Regions from separate parts of the Salinicola sp. CR57 genome, predicted to be linked through region 2. Evidence: predicted binding sites of a transcription regulator. Region 2 holds the regulator's gene; the other holds the start of a gene.
The links. The regulator FliA, encoded in region 2, starts transcription of late flagellar genes. The targets are predictions, from matches to a motif close to CTAAAGTTNNNNNNNNNNCNGCCGATA.
Positions count from the first base shown of each region.

Region 1: a site for FliA is predicted at 4,875-4,901, ahead of flgM (flagellar biosynthesis anti-sigma factor FlgM). Genes of this name have one in related genera too.

Region 1 is NZ_PZJL01000006.1:474,748-481,937, forward strand. It holds gene flgG (flagellar basal-body rod protein FlgG) at 1-36, opposite strand, end outside; gene DOM56_RS12255 (flagellar basal body rod protein FlgF) at 98-865, opposite strand; gene flgE (flagellar hook protein FlgE) at 927-2,219, opposite strand; gene DOM56_RS12265 (flagellar hook assembly protein FlgD) at 2,284-2,985, opposite strand; gene flgC (flagellar basal body rod protein FlgC) at 3,015-3,425, opposite strand; gene flgB (flagellar basal body rod protein FlgB) at 3,430-3,849, opposite strand; gene flgA (flagellar basal body P-ring formation chaperone FlgA) at 4,143-4,832, shown strand; gene flgM (flagellar biosynthesis anti-sigma factor FlgM) at 4,948-5,223, shown strand; gene DOM56_RS12290 (flagellar protein FlgN) at 5,263-5,715, shown strand; gene DOM56_RS12295 (histone-like nucleoid-structuring protein, MvaT/MvaU family) at 5,786-6,163, opposite strand; gene DOM56_RS12300 (sensor domain-containing diguanylate cyclase) at 6,681-7,190, shown strand, end outside.
Region 2 is NZ_PZJL01000006.1:206,129-213,318, reverse strand. It holds gene pqiB (intermembrane transport protein PqiB) at 1-946, shown strand, start outside; gene DOM56_RS11030 (ABC-type transport auxiliary lipoprotein family protein) at 943-1,560, shown strand; gene DOM56_RS11025 (RNA polymerase sigma factor FliA) at 1,701-2,399, opposite strand; gene DOM56_RS11020 (flagellar protein FlhE) at 2,530-2,955, opposite strand; gene flhA (flagellar biosynthesis protein FlhA) at 2,952-5,036, opposite strand; gene flhB (flagellar biosynthesis protein FlhB) at 5,033-6,196, opposite strand; gene cheZ (protein phosphatase CheZ) at 6,347-7,015, opposite strand; gene cheY (chemotaxis response regulator CheY) at 7,035-7,190, opposite strand, start outside.

The sequences.
Region 1 (7,190 bases), 270 kb from region 2:
CAGACCGGTCTTGGCCGTCCATAGAGATTTGATCATGACAGGAACCTCACTATCGGTGCGCTCGCGCTGTGGCTGGCACCGCTGGTCGAAATTGGCATCAGCTGGTCAGTGAAAGCAGACTGTTGGCGCGCTGCTCGTTCTCATCCGCGCTTTCGATCACTTTCATATGCATGTCGTAGCGCCGGGCGCTGTCGATCATCGAGATCATCGCGTCGGTCGGAGTGACGTTGCTGCCCTCGAGCGCGCCGGGAACCAGTCGCCGGGTGTCATCGGCCGGCAACGGGGCCGCGACGTCCTCGCCTTCCGCCGGCACTCTGCGGAATAGGCCATCTTCCCCGCGCACCAGATTGTCGTTGCCCGGAACCACCATCTTCAGACGCGCCAGCGGCGCCACGGCGTCGGGATTCTGGCCCGGCTCCAGCACGCTGATCGAACCGTCCGCTGCGATCGTCACGTCGCCCCCGAGCGGTACCACGATCGCCTGGCCGTTGTCGGAAAGAACCGGATTGCCGAGCGACGTCAGCAGGCCGGTGGCGTCGACCTGGAGATCACCGCGCCGCGTGTAGGCCTCCCCGCCGTCCGGCGACTGCAACGCCAGCCAGGTGTCGTCGCCCTGCAGCGCGACGTCGAGGCTGCGCCCGGTGGTACTGATGGTGCCCGGCGTGAAATCGGCGCCGGGCGTGGTCATCATCGAAGCGATGCGCGTCGGCAGGCGCGCGTCGCCCTCCACCGGCACCGCGCGAAAAGCCATCAGCTCGCCACGAAACCCGGGGGTACTGACGTTGGCCAGGTTGTTGTTGACCACCGACTGCTGAGCCATGGTCTGGCTTGCGCCACCCCCGGCGGTATAAAGAATCCGGTCCATGCTGAAACCCTTTGGAAGCGAGGTGGCTGCCGGTCACGACTTGACCGGCAGCGTGCCGTTGTCAGCGCAGCTGGGCGATCTGATCCATGACTTCGGACTGCGTACGGATCGAGTTGGTATTGGCCTGATAGTTGCGTTGCGCAATGATCAGGTTGACCAGTTCCTGGGTCAGGTCGACGTTGGAAGCTTCCAGCGTCTCGGCCTCGATCGATCCCAGCGTGCCCGTCCCGGCAATGCCCAGCAGCTCGTTGCCGGAGGTGGCGGTCGCCGCGAACAGGTTGCCGCCGGAGGGCGACAGCCCTTCGGGGTTGCGGAAGGTGGCCAGCGCGATCTGTCCGAGATCGATGGTTTTCTCGTTCGAGTAGCTGCCGACGACGGAGCCGTCATCAGCGAAGCTGACGCCCACCAGGGCGCCGGACGCATAACCATCCTGCGCCAGGCTCTTGACCGTGGAGTCGTTGGAGAACTGGGTACTGCCCGCCATGTTGAAGGTCGCACTGATCGGATCGACGCCGTCGCCCAGTTCGTTGTCGGTGAACGCCAGGTTCGGCCAGTTGACCGGATTGGCGGTGGCGTCTTCACCGTCGATGGTGGCCAGCTTGCCGGCGCTATCGAAGGTCGCGGTGAGCGTCTGATCGGTAAGCACGCCGTCCAGCGCCGTACGGGCGCTCCAGGCATTGTCGCCGGTCTTCTGGAAGTACAGCGTGGCATTGTGCTGCGCGCCCTGCGAGTCGTAGACCGTGAAGCTGGTGGAGTAGTTGTAGGCGACGTTCGTCTGCTGGGTAGTGTCTCCCGCCGTCTTGGCCGCAAGATTGTCATAGAGCACGGCGGTCGAGGAGTCGTCGGCCACGGTAGAGGCATCCAGGTTGAGCTGAATGTTGATCCCCGTTCCGGTGGCACCGGTAGCACTGGCCGGCATGTCCGCCGCCGGCACGTTGAGCACCTGCGGCTGGCCGCCGACGACGACACCGGAGTTGACGTTGGTGGCATCCGCCAGGCCGTAGCCCATCAGTCGGGCGCCCTGGGCGTTTTCCAGAAATCCGTCGGCGGTCAGCGTCAACTGGCCGTTGCGCGAGTAGCCGACCTCGCCCTCCTGCTGGAAGCGCAGGAAGCCATCGCCGCTGATGGCGATGTCCAGATTGCGTCCGGTAGCTTCCAGGCTGCCATTGCTGAAGTCCTGGAGTACGCCGGAGACCCGGGTACCCAGGCCCACGGCGCTATTGGCGAATACGTCCGAGAACTGGACCGATCCGCTCTTGAACCCCTTGGTCTGGGAGTTTGAAATATTGTTGCCGATTACATCCAACTGCTGGGAAGCGGCGTTGACGCCACTCAATGCCTGCGAAAAGCCCATGACTGATCCCCTACGTTTATCGGTTGCGTCCGCTAGAACGGTTGATGTCGTTGCTGAATCTCACTCAGAGAATCTGACGTACTTCCGAGAGCGCCACGGGATCCTGAGCGTATCCCAAGTCGAGCTGGGCGCCGTTCGCCCCCTGAATCACCCCGTTGACCAGGGCGTAGTTCAGCGCAGCCGGCGCGTAGGTTTCATCCCCTACGGTGCCGGTCAGGGAAGCCGTGTAGGTGCTGTCGACGGCAGCGTTGGAGCCATCGGCCAGCTTGCCATCCCAGGTAAAGCTGTGGACGCCTGCGGACAAGGGCCCGGTGGAGAAGCTGTCGATGATCTCGCCGCTGGCACCGCGAATATCGATCTGCAGATCCTCGACGGCACTATCCAGCTCCACACCGATAGGCGTGGTGACCACACCGTTGGCGTCATCGGAAGTTCCCACCAGGATTCTGTTGCCCGGCACCATCACGCCCTGACCGATCAACGCCGTGGCCTGTAACGCCTGGCCCGCGTCGATCTGGTCGGTGATCGCGGACAGACTGTCGTTGAGCTTCTCGATACCGCTGACGGTGTTGATCTGAGCCAGTTGCGCCGTCATGTCCGAGTTTTCCATCGGGCTGGTCGGGTCCTGGTTCTTCAACTGCGTCACCAGCAGCGTCATGAAACGCTCGTTGAGCTCGCTGCCGGAGTCGACTCCCGTGGTAGAGCTCTTGGCGGCCGCGCCATTGATGTTGGCCAGGGTACTGTTGCCGATCACCGGACTGGACATGACATCTCCTCGCTATGGACCGACACCGATCAGCCTTCGCCGATGGTGAGTGTTTTCGTCATCAGCGTCTTGGCGGTGTTCATGACCTCGACGTTGGCTTGGTAAGAGCGTGAGGCGGCGATCATGTCCACCATCTCGTTGACCGGGTCGACATTGGGCATCGTCACGTAGCCCTCGTCGTTCGCCAACGGGTGCCCCGGCCGATACTCCATTCGCATTGGCGTGGTGTTGTCCTCGATCACACCGTTGACGCGAACACCGCCTGCGCTGCCGCCCTGCTGGCTCATCGCCTGGAACATCACCTGCCTGGCGTGATAAGGCTGCCCGTCAGGACCGGCGACACTGTCCGCATTGGCCAGATTGCTGGCCGTCACGTTCATCCGCTGTGAATTGGCGGACAGCGCCGAGCCGGAAATTTCGAATACGCTGAACATCGACATCGTGTTACTCCGATTGCATGGCTTTCTTCAGCCCTTGGATCTTGCGACTGACGAAAGTGACATCCGCCTGATAACGCAGCGAATTGTCGGCAAAGGCCGAACGCTCCCGATCCATGTCGACCGTATTGCCATCGAGACTGGGCTGATCCGGCACCCGATAGAGCAGATCCCGTACGCCCGTCCCGCCACCGGCCTGCCCGGGAATGTGCCGGGCCGAGGTCCGCGCCAGTGACAGCCCACCGGAAGCCTCGCTGCGACCCTGCTCCATCACCCGGTTCAACTCGGCGCGAAAATCGAAATCCCGGGCCTTGAAGTTGGGCGTATCGGCATTGGCGATGTTATTGGCCAGAACCTGCTGGCGCTCCGCACGCAGATTGATGGCCTCCTGCTGGAAGCGCACCGCGTTATCCAACTTGTCGAACATGCCGTGCACCTCGAATGGCGTTCGCTGGAAAATTGACAGAGTGGAGAATAGCGGCGGGATGTTCGTGGCAAACGTGTAAACAGACCCGTAATTGCGCGCCATTTTTATCAATGCCTGGCTGCGGGTCCGTTTAAAATCGCTTCCACTATGGGGAATTCCGTCGATCGACGCGGTACACCGCGAGCCTGCCAGCCACCGAGGTCCACGACATGCGAGCAGATCCGCCCGACACGTTTCAGCGCGCCAGGTCGAAGTGCCGCCCCGGTCTGCGACGGGTCGCCTGGACCGGAGCCATGACGCTGATGGCGTTGCTGTTCGCGCTGTCGCTGTTACCGATACCTTCGATATCGCAAGCGGATACCGAGATTCCGACGGACGATGCGATCAGCGCGAGCGTCACGCGCTTTCTTCAGCAGCAGACCGCTTCACTCGGGGATCAGGTCAAGATAGCGGTTCAGGATCGTGCAGCCGATCTCGGGGATTGTCCGACACCCCAACCTTTCCTGCCTCGACCGGGGGTTCCCCAAGGCCGGGTGACCGTGGGCGTGCACTGCGGCAACGACAGCAGCCGCACCCGCTACGTGCAGGCAACGGTTTCCGCGGTCGTCCGTCATCTGGTGGCCAGCCAGCCAATCGAGCCGGGGCAGAGGATCGATGCGAGGACGCTGGACTGGCAGCAGACGGACATTTCCCGACTCCGCCGTGGCTATCTGGACGATCCCGCCCAGGTGGACGGCATGGTTGCCACCCGGCGTATTCCGCCGGGCACCACCCTGACCGAGAGCATGGTGCGCAAGCCCTGGATGGTAAAACGTGGCGACACGGTGGTACTCACCGCCGTTGGCCAGGGCTTTCGTGTCAGTCGCAACGTCGAGGCGCTGGACAACGGTGGGCTGGGGAGTACGATTCGACTCAAGACGGAGAACAACCAGATCCTTCAAGGGAGAGTGACAGGACAGGATCGACTGCGGGTGGACTTCTAGCCCACTCGGATAAATTTCTTAACAAAACTCTTCCTTAATTGCTTTCAGCTTCCGCGGGCGCTGCCGATAACGTAGGAAACCCCGTCATCGTGCATCCAGCCATGAGGTAACGACTTTGAAAATCGACCAGACACAGCCGCTGACTCGTCCTACGCAGAACGAAGCCGCCGAGCAGCGCAAGAGTGTTGAATCGCTGGGAAACGCCAAGACGGCGGCCGGTTCGACCACGACGTTGAGCCAGATATCGACCGCTGACGATAGTGGCGACATCGACACTGCTCGCGTCAACGACATTCGCCAGGCCATCTCCGAGGGCCGGCTCGAACTCGATACCGGCAAGATCGCCGACGGCCTGATCCAGAGCGTCCGCGACATGCTGGGTGAGCGTTAATCATCTGACTGACTTCAGGTCCGGATTCAGGAATCTTCCATGACGCCAGCCGAATTGCTCCGCGAACAACAGGCCCTGCTGCAAGCTTTCGCCGAAACGCTGGATGCCGAGGCCAATTGCCTTGGCTCGGGTAATGCCGATGGAGAGCGTCTCAGCACGCTGGCGGCGTCGAAACAAAAGCAACTGAGCGAGCTTGATCGACTCGAAGGTCTACGCAGGGAGCATCAACGGTCGCAGGGATTTGGCGTCGGCAGCCAAGGCGCGGCCCAGTTCGCCAATGCCACCGGCATGGAGGAGACCTGGCAGCGTATTCGCCGGTTGGCGGAACAGGTTCGTCAAACCAACCGTCTCAACGGCCACATTATCTCCCAGCGGCTGGAGCATAACCAACAGGCTATCGATTTTCTGAATCGTGCCATTGGTGGCAGCGTCTACGGGCCAAGCGGTCAATCCCGACATGGCGGCTTCGGCGGGATCAGTTCCAAGGCTTGAAAAGCAAAACCCTCCGCCAAAACGATGGCAGAGGGCTCTTTCGACCAAGCGAAGTAACAGTAGTAAATGCTCAGTCTTCCGTTCTGACGACCCAAGATTCGACGGTATCGCCGCCGTGCTCGTCTTTCCAGGCCTTCAAGGTCTTGTGATTGCCGCCACGCGTCTCGACGACTTCACCAGTCTTGGGGTTCTTGTAGATTTTCAGCTTGCGCTTGCGGCGTCCTCCAGCGGAGCTCGCCGGCGCTGCCGAGGCCTGGGAGCCCTCAGCCGGACTCAACAATTCCATGACGTCCCGCGTCGTCTTACCGTATTCCGCCATCAGTGCCTCGAGCTTCTCCTTGAACTCGAGTTCGGATTTCAGGCGCTGATCACCCTCCATGCGCTTCAGCTCTTCTTCAAGCTGCTTCAGGAGCTGTTCTTTCTTGACATAATCGCTGAGTAGAGACATTCGTCGTTCCGTTGCGGATTGGTTTAAGCGAAGACATTATTGCCGATATTTACAGAGTTGCAAGGCTTGTCGGGATGATTTTTTTAAAGCATACCAATTACCGCTATTTATTAACTCACGATCCCTTTCACTTCATATTCGCGAACCGGCTCCAAGCGATGACCGCCCGACATTTGCCACAGGGGCAAACCGCCATCGCCGAACTGAGAGCAATGTTCGTCTCGGCAAAAAAACAGCACCAAGGATAGTCCGATGCCGATTTGATTGTTAAGACTTTATTCGAACAGGCGGCCTTTAAGATTATCAGTCTGCAAAATCTGGATAAGCGCACGCTAAATCAATGACATCTAATTACTTATGGTTCCGACGATAGCGCTACAGTTCGCCCACGGAACGTCGATATTGAACTGGAGACCACGCGTATCCCCGTCTCGGCACGAATGGGTACGCGTTCCACTCATCCGACGACGGACTGCGGTCTTCGGCAACCAGGACATCGGTTCAAGACATGCCGAAAATGAAAAATTACTTGTCGGCCCGGACGCTGGGGGTCCTCGCCGGAATCTGGATAGGCAGCTCGCTGGCGATACTGACGGCGGCCTGGCTCGTGGTAATCGCTGGCGGTACCTTGGTGACGGTCATACTGGCCGGTCTGCCTATCGGACTCGCGGGGCTCGCAGCCACGCTGTGGCTGATAAACCGGCAACTACTGGTGCCAGTCAGACGCATGGCCGATCACGTCCGCCTCGAACATGACTTCAGTACCACGCCTCGTGAAATGCCCTTCGATCTCTCCAGCCGTGCCGATGCCGTCGGTTTACTGGCACGGCAACTCCAGCGGTTGATCGAGGAGTCCAGAAGCCACCACGCCGCGCTACTGGAGCAGACCCTCAACGACCCGCTGACGGGACTCGGTAATCGCCGAATGCTGGAAAAGCGCCTGGATATTCTGGTCCCGCTGAGTCGCCGGCTGAGCTGTACGGTATCGGCAATGATGATCGACGTGGATCATTTCAAGGCATACAAC
Region 2 (7,190 bases):
CCTGGACTCGTTCGAGACGTTGATCAGCGGCGGCGTGACCTTCGGCGTTCCCGAGGATATCGCCCGCGGCAATCCCGCCAAGCAGGACACGACCTACACCCTCTACAACAACGAGGAGAGTGCGCGCGAGGGCACCTATGACCAGTACATCGAATATGTCCTGCTGGTCGACGACACCGTTCGAGGGCTCAGTCGCGGCGCGCCGGTGGAGTATCGTGGCGTGCGCGTGGGCACGGTCGTCAGTGTCCCCTGGCACTTCACTGCCCCGCAGCCCGATACCCTGACCCAGTTCGCGATCCCGGTACTGATTCGGATCGAGCCCCAGCGGCTGGAGAGCAGCGAAAACGTCAACGAGGACATCGACGACCAGGAAGTCAGGGATCGTTTCCAGACCATGTTCAAGGAGTATGGTTTGCGGGCGACACTGAAGGCCGGCAACCTGCTGACCGGCGCACTGTTCGTCGACCTCAACTTCAGCCAGGACGCCGATCCCTACAAGGCGCTGACGTTCGACGGCAAGCCCGTGTTCCCGACCGTTTCCGGTGGTTTCGCCCAGATCGAACAGAAGATCTCGAACCTGCTGGACAAGCTCAACAATCTGCAAGTCGAGCCGATTCTCGACCGCCTGGATCAGACGATGCAGACCTCTCAGCAGACGCTGGAGCAGGTGCGTCAGATCGCCGAATCGGTCAATGCCATCGTCTCCGACCCCGCGACGCAACAGCTACCGGGCAGTCTCAACGACACGCTCCAGGAGTTGCAGAATACGCTGAATGGCTTCTCTGCCGGCTCCTCGGGGTACCGTCAGTTGAATGACACCCTCAAGCAGCTGGAAATATTGATGCGCGATCTGCAGCCGGTGGCCAAGACGCTTCGCGAGCAGCCCAATGCGCTGATCTTCGATCGCGAAGTCCAAACCGACCCTGTGCCGAGAGCTCCCCAATGATGGCCTCACTCATGTTCCGCTGGCGCCGGTTCGGCGCCACGACCCTGCTGATGATCGCGACCGCGGCCCTGGCGGGTTGTGCCGCGCAATCGACACCAACCAATCGCTATACCCTGCCGGAGGTCGAGAGTCCGCCGTCGCCAACGTCATCGATCTCCGGGAATCGGCAACTCAGCGTCAGCCCGGTCGAGGTGGCCAGCTATCTCGATCAGGAAGGTATCGTGATGCAGACCAGCGATATCGAGCTCAATGCCGCCAATCAGAATCTGTGGGCCGAAGAGCTGGGCCACCAGTTGACACGCCAGTTGCGCCAGTCGCTGTCTGCCGAGCTGCCGGGCGTGACGGTCGTCAGCTCGGCTCAGGGCGGCGCTGGGGCGCAGCGGCTATCGCTGAGCGTCGATCAGTTCCAGGGACGCTACGACGGTCGCGCCGTGGCCTCCGGAGAGTGGCAACTCCACGACGGAAACCGGCTGATGATGCAACGACATTTCGACGTGACGCGGCCGCTGGAGAATGACGGTTATCCGGCGCTGGTGCGCGCGTTGGGTGCGGTGTGGAAGGACGTGGCGCGGCAGGTTGCGGCGGCGGTTCGCGCGGCGCCATCCGCGGATTGACAGGCGCCAGTTCGAGGGCCCCGTTCGGACACTGAGTGGCGTCGACCCGGGAGCGGTCACGGTGACCGTCCCCGGGTCGATGAGTCTGTCAGAGCCGGCGGCGTAGAGTTATCCCGGCCTCTCGGCCGACCGGGACCCGATCAGTGATTGAGCCGACTTCTCAGCCGGGAAACCGCCTGGCTGTGCAGTTGGCAGACCCGGGACTCACTGACGCCGAGCACGGCACCGATCTCCTTCAGGTTGAGCTCCTCCTGATAATAGAGCCCCAGCAGCAGTTTCTCGCGTTCCGGCAGCGCATCGATCGCCGCCATGACGTTGGCCCGGTTATCCGCGTCGAGCAGCGCCTCCAGCGGCGATGGCGGCCCCCCCTCGGAAACCGCCGTTACGCCGTTCTCGCTATCGCTCTCGTCGTACGCCAGCAGGAAGCCGTTGTTGGCGTCCGTCAGCAGTTGATGGTATTCGTCGCGGGATATTCCCATCTCGCGAGCTATCTCCCGCTCTTCCGGGGCGCGGCCGAGTTGCTGCTCCAGCCTTCTCACCGCCTGGTCCAGGGCTCGGGCACTGCGCCGCACGCTCCGCGGCATCCAGTCACGACTGCGAAGTTCATCGATCATCGCGCCGCGAATTCGCTGATTGGCATAGGTCGAGAAGCTGGCGCCGTGCGCATTGTCGTAACGGCCCATGGCATCCAGCAGGCCCAGCATTCCGGCCTGGATGAGATCGTCGAGCTCCACGCTGGCGGGCAGGCGCACTTGAAGGGAGAGCGCGTGGCGTCTCACCATCGGCAAGTACTGCTCAATCACTGCGTGCTGATCGATTTTGCCTTGTGCGGTATACATCGAATGGCCTCGTCCAAAAACCCACGGTCACCGAAACGCATGACCCAATGACATCATTATGCCGCCCGCACGCCTAGCCAAGACGGCAAACTGCCCGTTATCCGGCGGCTATTTCGGTTGTTTGTCGGCGTTACCCACGATAATCGATGATCAATTGGCCAGCCGAGACTCTCACCCTGCCGACGCCGTGGTCCTCGATCGGCAACTGGAACCGCAGCCGGAACGGGCTGGCGGCGGAACGTCCCGAGAAGTGCTGCGTTTCCCCCTGACGTCCGGCGAGGGGCAGGCAGAACGTCTGCTGGCATAGCCAGGCCTTCAGCGCCGGCGCAGGCGCATCGGTACGAAACGTCCAGCGAACGCGATCGATCCTCGCCTCCGCGAGGGAGGGCGGCGGCTGGATCTCGACGCCCGCCAGCGGACGCTCCGACATCACCACGGTCTGGCCCGGCAACGGGGCCACCCAGGTTCCCTGGGCAGCCCAGGTCAACGCGATGGGCCATGCGATGATCGTGCCCAGCACGATGCGCCACGACGCTAGCGTGCGCCGACGGTTCATGGCGGCGCGCCAATGGTGGTGGTGACCCGCAGATTGCGATCGTCCGGAATTTCGGCTTGCGAGAGCACCACCAGCGACTTGATCTGGCGACGCAGGAAGCGTGACAGCAACGCGCGCAATCCATGCTGTACCACCAGCACGGTCGGTTCGTCCCGGCTCTGCTGGCGCTCGACCGCGGCGGCCGTCTGCTGCATCAGGGTATCGGCCAGCCCCGGCTCGAGCGCACCGCCGTTGTTGAGCGCCTGGGTGAGAACCTGCTCCAGCCGGGGCTCGAGACTCATGACATGCATCGACTCGCGACCCGGGAACCACTGCTGGGTGATCGCTCGACCCAACGCGACCCGCACCAGGGCGGTCAGCTCATTGGCATCCGACTGCTGCGGGGCGTATTCCGCCAGCACGTCGAGAATCGTGTGCATGTCGCGAATCGGGACATCCTCGGCCAGCAGGTTCTGCAGAATGCGCTGGAGCGACGTCAGCGGCAGCAGCTTGGGTACCACGTCTTCCACCAGCGATTTCTGATGCTCGGCAACCTTGTCCAGCAGTTGCTGGACCTCGGCCCGGCCCAGCATGTCGCCGGCATTCTCGTGCAGCAGGTGATTGAGATGCGTCGCGATCACCGTACTGGCATCGACGACGGTATAGCCGTAAATCTGCGCACGCTCGCGCTGGGCCGTCTCGATCCAGTAAGCCGTCAGCCCGAATGCCGGATCCTGGGTACGACTGCCCTCGATGGCACCGGAAACCTGACCCGGATCGATGGCTAGCCACTTGCCCGGAAACGCCTCCGCCCGCCCGACTTCCACCCCCTTCAGGGTGATCACGTACGCATTGGGGTTGAGCTCCAGATTGTCACGGATATGCACCACCGACGGCAGAAAGCCGACGTCCTGGGCGAACTTCTTGCGCACGCTCTTGATTCGCCCGAGCAGTTCTCCCTTCTGGCGCTGGTCCACCAGCGGGATCAGACGATGCCCCACCTCCAGCCCCAGGGTGTCGACCAATTGCACGTCATCCCAGCTCGCCTCGGGCGTCTCCTGCACCGCAGGTGGCGCTCTCTCCTCCACCGAGCGGACCGCCTGGACCTGTTCACGCCGCAGGATCCACCACCCCAGCGCCGCCAGCACGACGGCAAACAGCAGGAACACGACGTTAGGCATGCCGGGGATCATGCCGAGCAGGCCCATCACACCGGCGGCGAGGAACATCACTCGCGGGTTGTTGAACAACTGGCTCAGCAGCTGCTGGCCGACGTCCTGGTCGGTGTTGACCCGTGACACCGTCACACCCGCCGCGGTCGAGATCACCAGCGCAGGAATCTGGGCAACCAGCCCGTCGCCAACGGTCAGCAGGGTGTAGGTCTTCACGGCTTCGCCGAAGGGCAGGCCGTGCTGGGCGACGCCGATCATCAGCCCGCCGATCAGGTTGATGACCATGATCAAGAGCCCGGCCATGGCATCACCGCGGACGAACTTGCTCGCACCATCCATGGAACCGTAGAACTCCGATTCCTGGTTGATCTCGGTGCGGCGTCTGCGCGCCTCTTCCTCACCGATGAGACCGGCGTTGAGATCGGCATCGATCGCCATCTGCTTGCCTGGCATGGAATCCAGCGTGAAGCGAGCCCCGACTTCGGCGATACGCCCGGCGCCCTTGGTGATGACCATGAAGTTGATGACGACGAGAATCAGGAACACCACCAGACCGACGGCAAAATTGCCCCCGATCAGGAACTCGCCGAAGGCCTCGATCACCTTGCCGGCGGCATCGCCGCCCTGGTGCCCTTCCATCAGCACCACTCGGGTCGAGGCCACGTTCAATGACAGCCGCAGCAGCGTCGAGAACAGCAGCACTGCCGGGAAAGCCGCGAAATCCAGCGGCTTCTCGGTGAACATGCTGACCAGCAGCACCATGATCGACAGCGCGATATTGAAGGTGAAGAACAGGTCGAGCGCGAATGGCGGCAATGGCAGGATCATCATGCTCAATATCATGATGATCAGTACCGGGCCCGCGAGCACCTTGTATTGCGTGTCTGCCGGCCACTTGCGCTGACCGAACCACTGGCTGAGCGCGTTCATTCACTCTCCTTGGATGAATCCGGTGCCGCGTCATCGAGCGCTGCTGGCACGGGTAAGTCACGGGGGGCCGTCGGCACTTCTCCGCCATCGTTTTCGACCTGCTTGAGGCGGAACGCCCAGGCCAGGACTTCGGCTACCGCGGTATACAGATCGCCAGGGATTTCCTGGTCGAGATCGACATGATGATAAAGCGCGCGAGCCAGCGGCGGGGCTTCCAGGCGCGGTATGCGATTCTCGTCGCCGAGTTCGCGGATTCTGGCGGCCACCTGATCGGCGCCCTTGGCGATGACGACCGGGGCGGCCATCGCATCCTGCTGATAGCTCAGTGCGACCGCGTAATGGGTGGGGTTGGTCACGATCACGTCAGCCGTGGGCACCTTGCTCATCATCCGCCGTCTCGCCATGGCCTGCTGCTGCGAGCGGATACGCCCCTTGACGTGGGGATCCCCCTCCGTCTCCTTGTGCTCCTGGCGGATGTCCTCGCGGCTCATCCGCAACTTCTTGCTGTGGCTCCACATCTGATAGGGGACGTCGATCAGGATGACCAGCAGCAGTGAGGTCACAATGAGCGCGCACCCCACTGCAGCCATCCTCATGGCCGTCGCCAGCGCCTGCTGGATCGGCATTTCCATCAGGCCGAGCAAGGTGTCGCGCTGTGTCCACAGATAGGCCACTCCCACGCCCCCGACCAGGACCGACTTGGCAATTGCCTTGGCCAGCTCTGCCAGCGCCTGTGTCGAGAACATCCTCTTCAGCCCCTTGAGCGGGTTGAGCTTGCTCAATTGGGGCTTGAGGGATTTGGCCGACACCAGCCAGCCGCCCAACATCGTCGGGCCGAGAATCGCCGCCACCGTGAACAGCAGGAAAAGCGGCAGCAAGGCGATCAGGGTATGTTCGCCCATCGACCAGACATGGCTCAGCATGCGGGCCGTGTCGAACGCCAACCCGTGGTCGAAAAGAAAGGCCTGCTCCATGACGATGCTCAGCTCGTCATAGAGGTTGTTGCCCATGATCCAGAGTCCGAGCACGCCACTGACCAGCAGCAGGAAGGTCGCGAGCTCGCGCGAGCGCGCCACCTGCCCCTCCTCGCGCGCCTTCTCGATGCGCCGGGGAGTCGCTGGTTCCGTCTTTTCCTGATCGCTGTCGTTCTGTTCGGCCAAGCGCGCGTCCCGCCCGGGAATGATTGGATGGCGCTATTCTGCTCGGAGGGAAGACAGTTCAAAGGGCGAAATAGCAGCGCGTTCGCCCTGCTATTTCGGGGGGAGAGGATGCGGGAAGGATGAAACGCCCGGTGATGCGCGTCGGCGTCGTCAGAATCCCAGGCTGTCGAGCAAGTCGTCCACCTGGTCCTGACTGCTGACCACATCGGCGGCCTGGGGATTGATCTGGGGCCCGTTCAGCAGAGAACTTGGCTGTGACGATGACATTGCGACCTGTTCACGGCGCTCGGACCCTTCGGGAGCGTTGTCGATCAGGACCTGGAGCAACTGCTGCTCGATCTCGTGAATCACCTCCATCATTCTCTTGATGACCTGGCCGGTGAGGTCCTGGAAGTCCTGCGCCATCATGATCTCGAGCAACTGCGCATTGGTGGCGCTGGTCTGCTTCGGCACGGTCTGGAGGTAGGAACGCGTGTCCTTGACCAGCATCTTGGCTTCGTCGAGCGCCTTGGGTTCGGCGAACCAGGCATCCCAACGCTTGTCGAGCGCGATCGCCTCGCTCTCCAGCGTGTTCTGGATAGGCTGAGCATGATCGATGGCGTTGAGTGCGCGCTCCGCGGCCTGCTCGGTCATCGAAGCGACATAGCTGAGCCGATCTCGGGCGTCGGGAATGGCCTGGGCCGCTTTTTCCACTTCCTTGTCGAGACCCAACTCGCGCATGTTCTCACGCAGCATGCGGGTCAGGTGACCGATTCTGTGGATCAGGTCGTCGGACGCTACGCCTTCGGCAACTCTGGCTTGAGGATTGGCACTACTCATGGTCTCCCCTCCCGAGGCGTTATTTGCCCAACTTTTCAAAAATTTTATTGAGCTTTTCTTCGAGCGTCGCGGCGGTGAATGGCTTCACGACATAACCATTGGCACCCGCCTGGGCAGCCGCGATGATGTTCTCTTTCTTGGCCTCGGCCGTCACCATCAACACCGGCAACGAGGA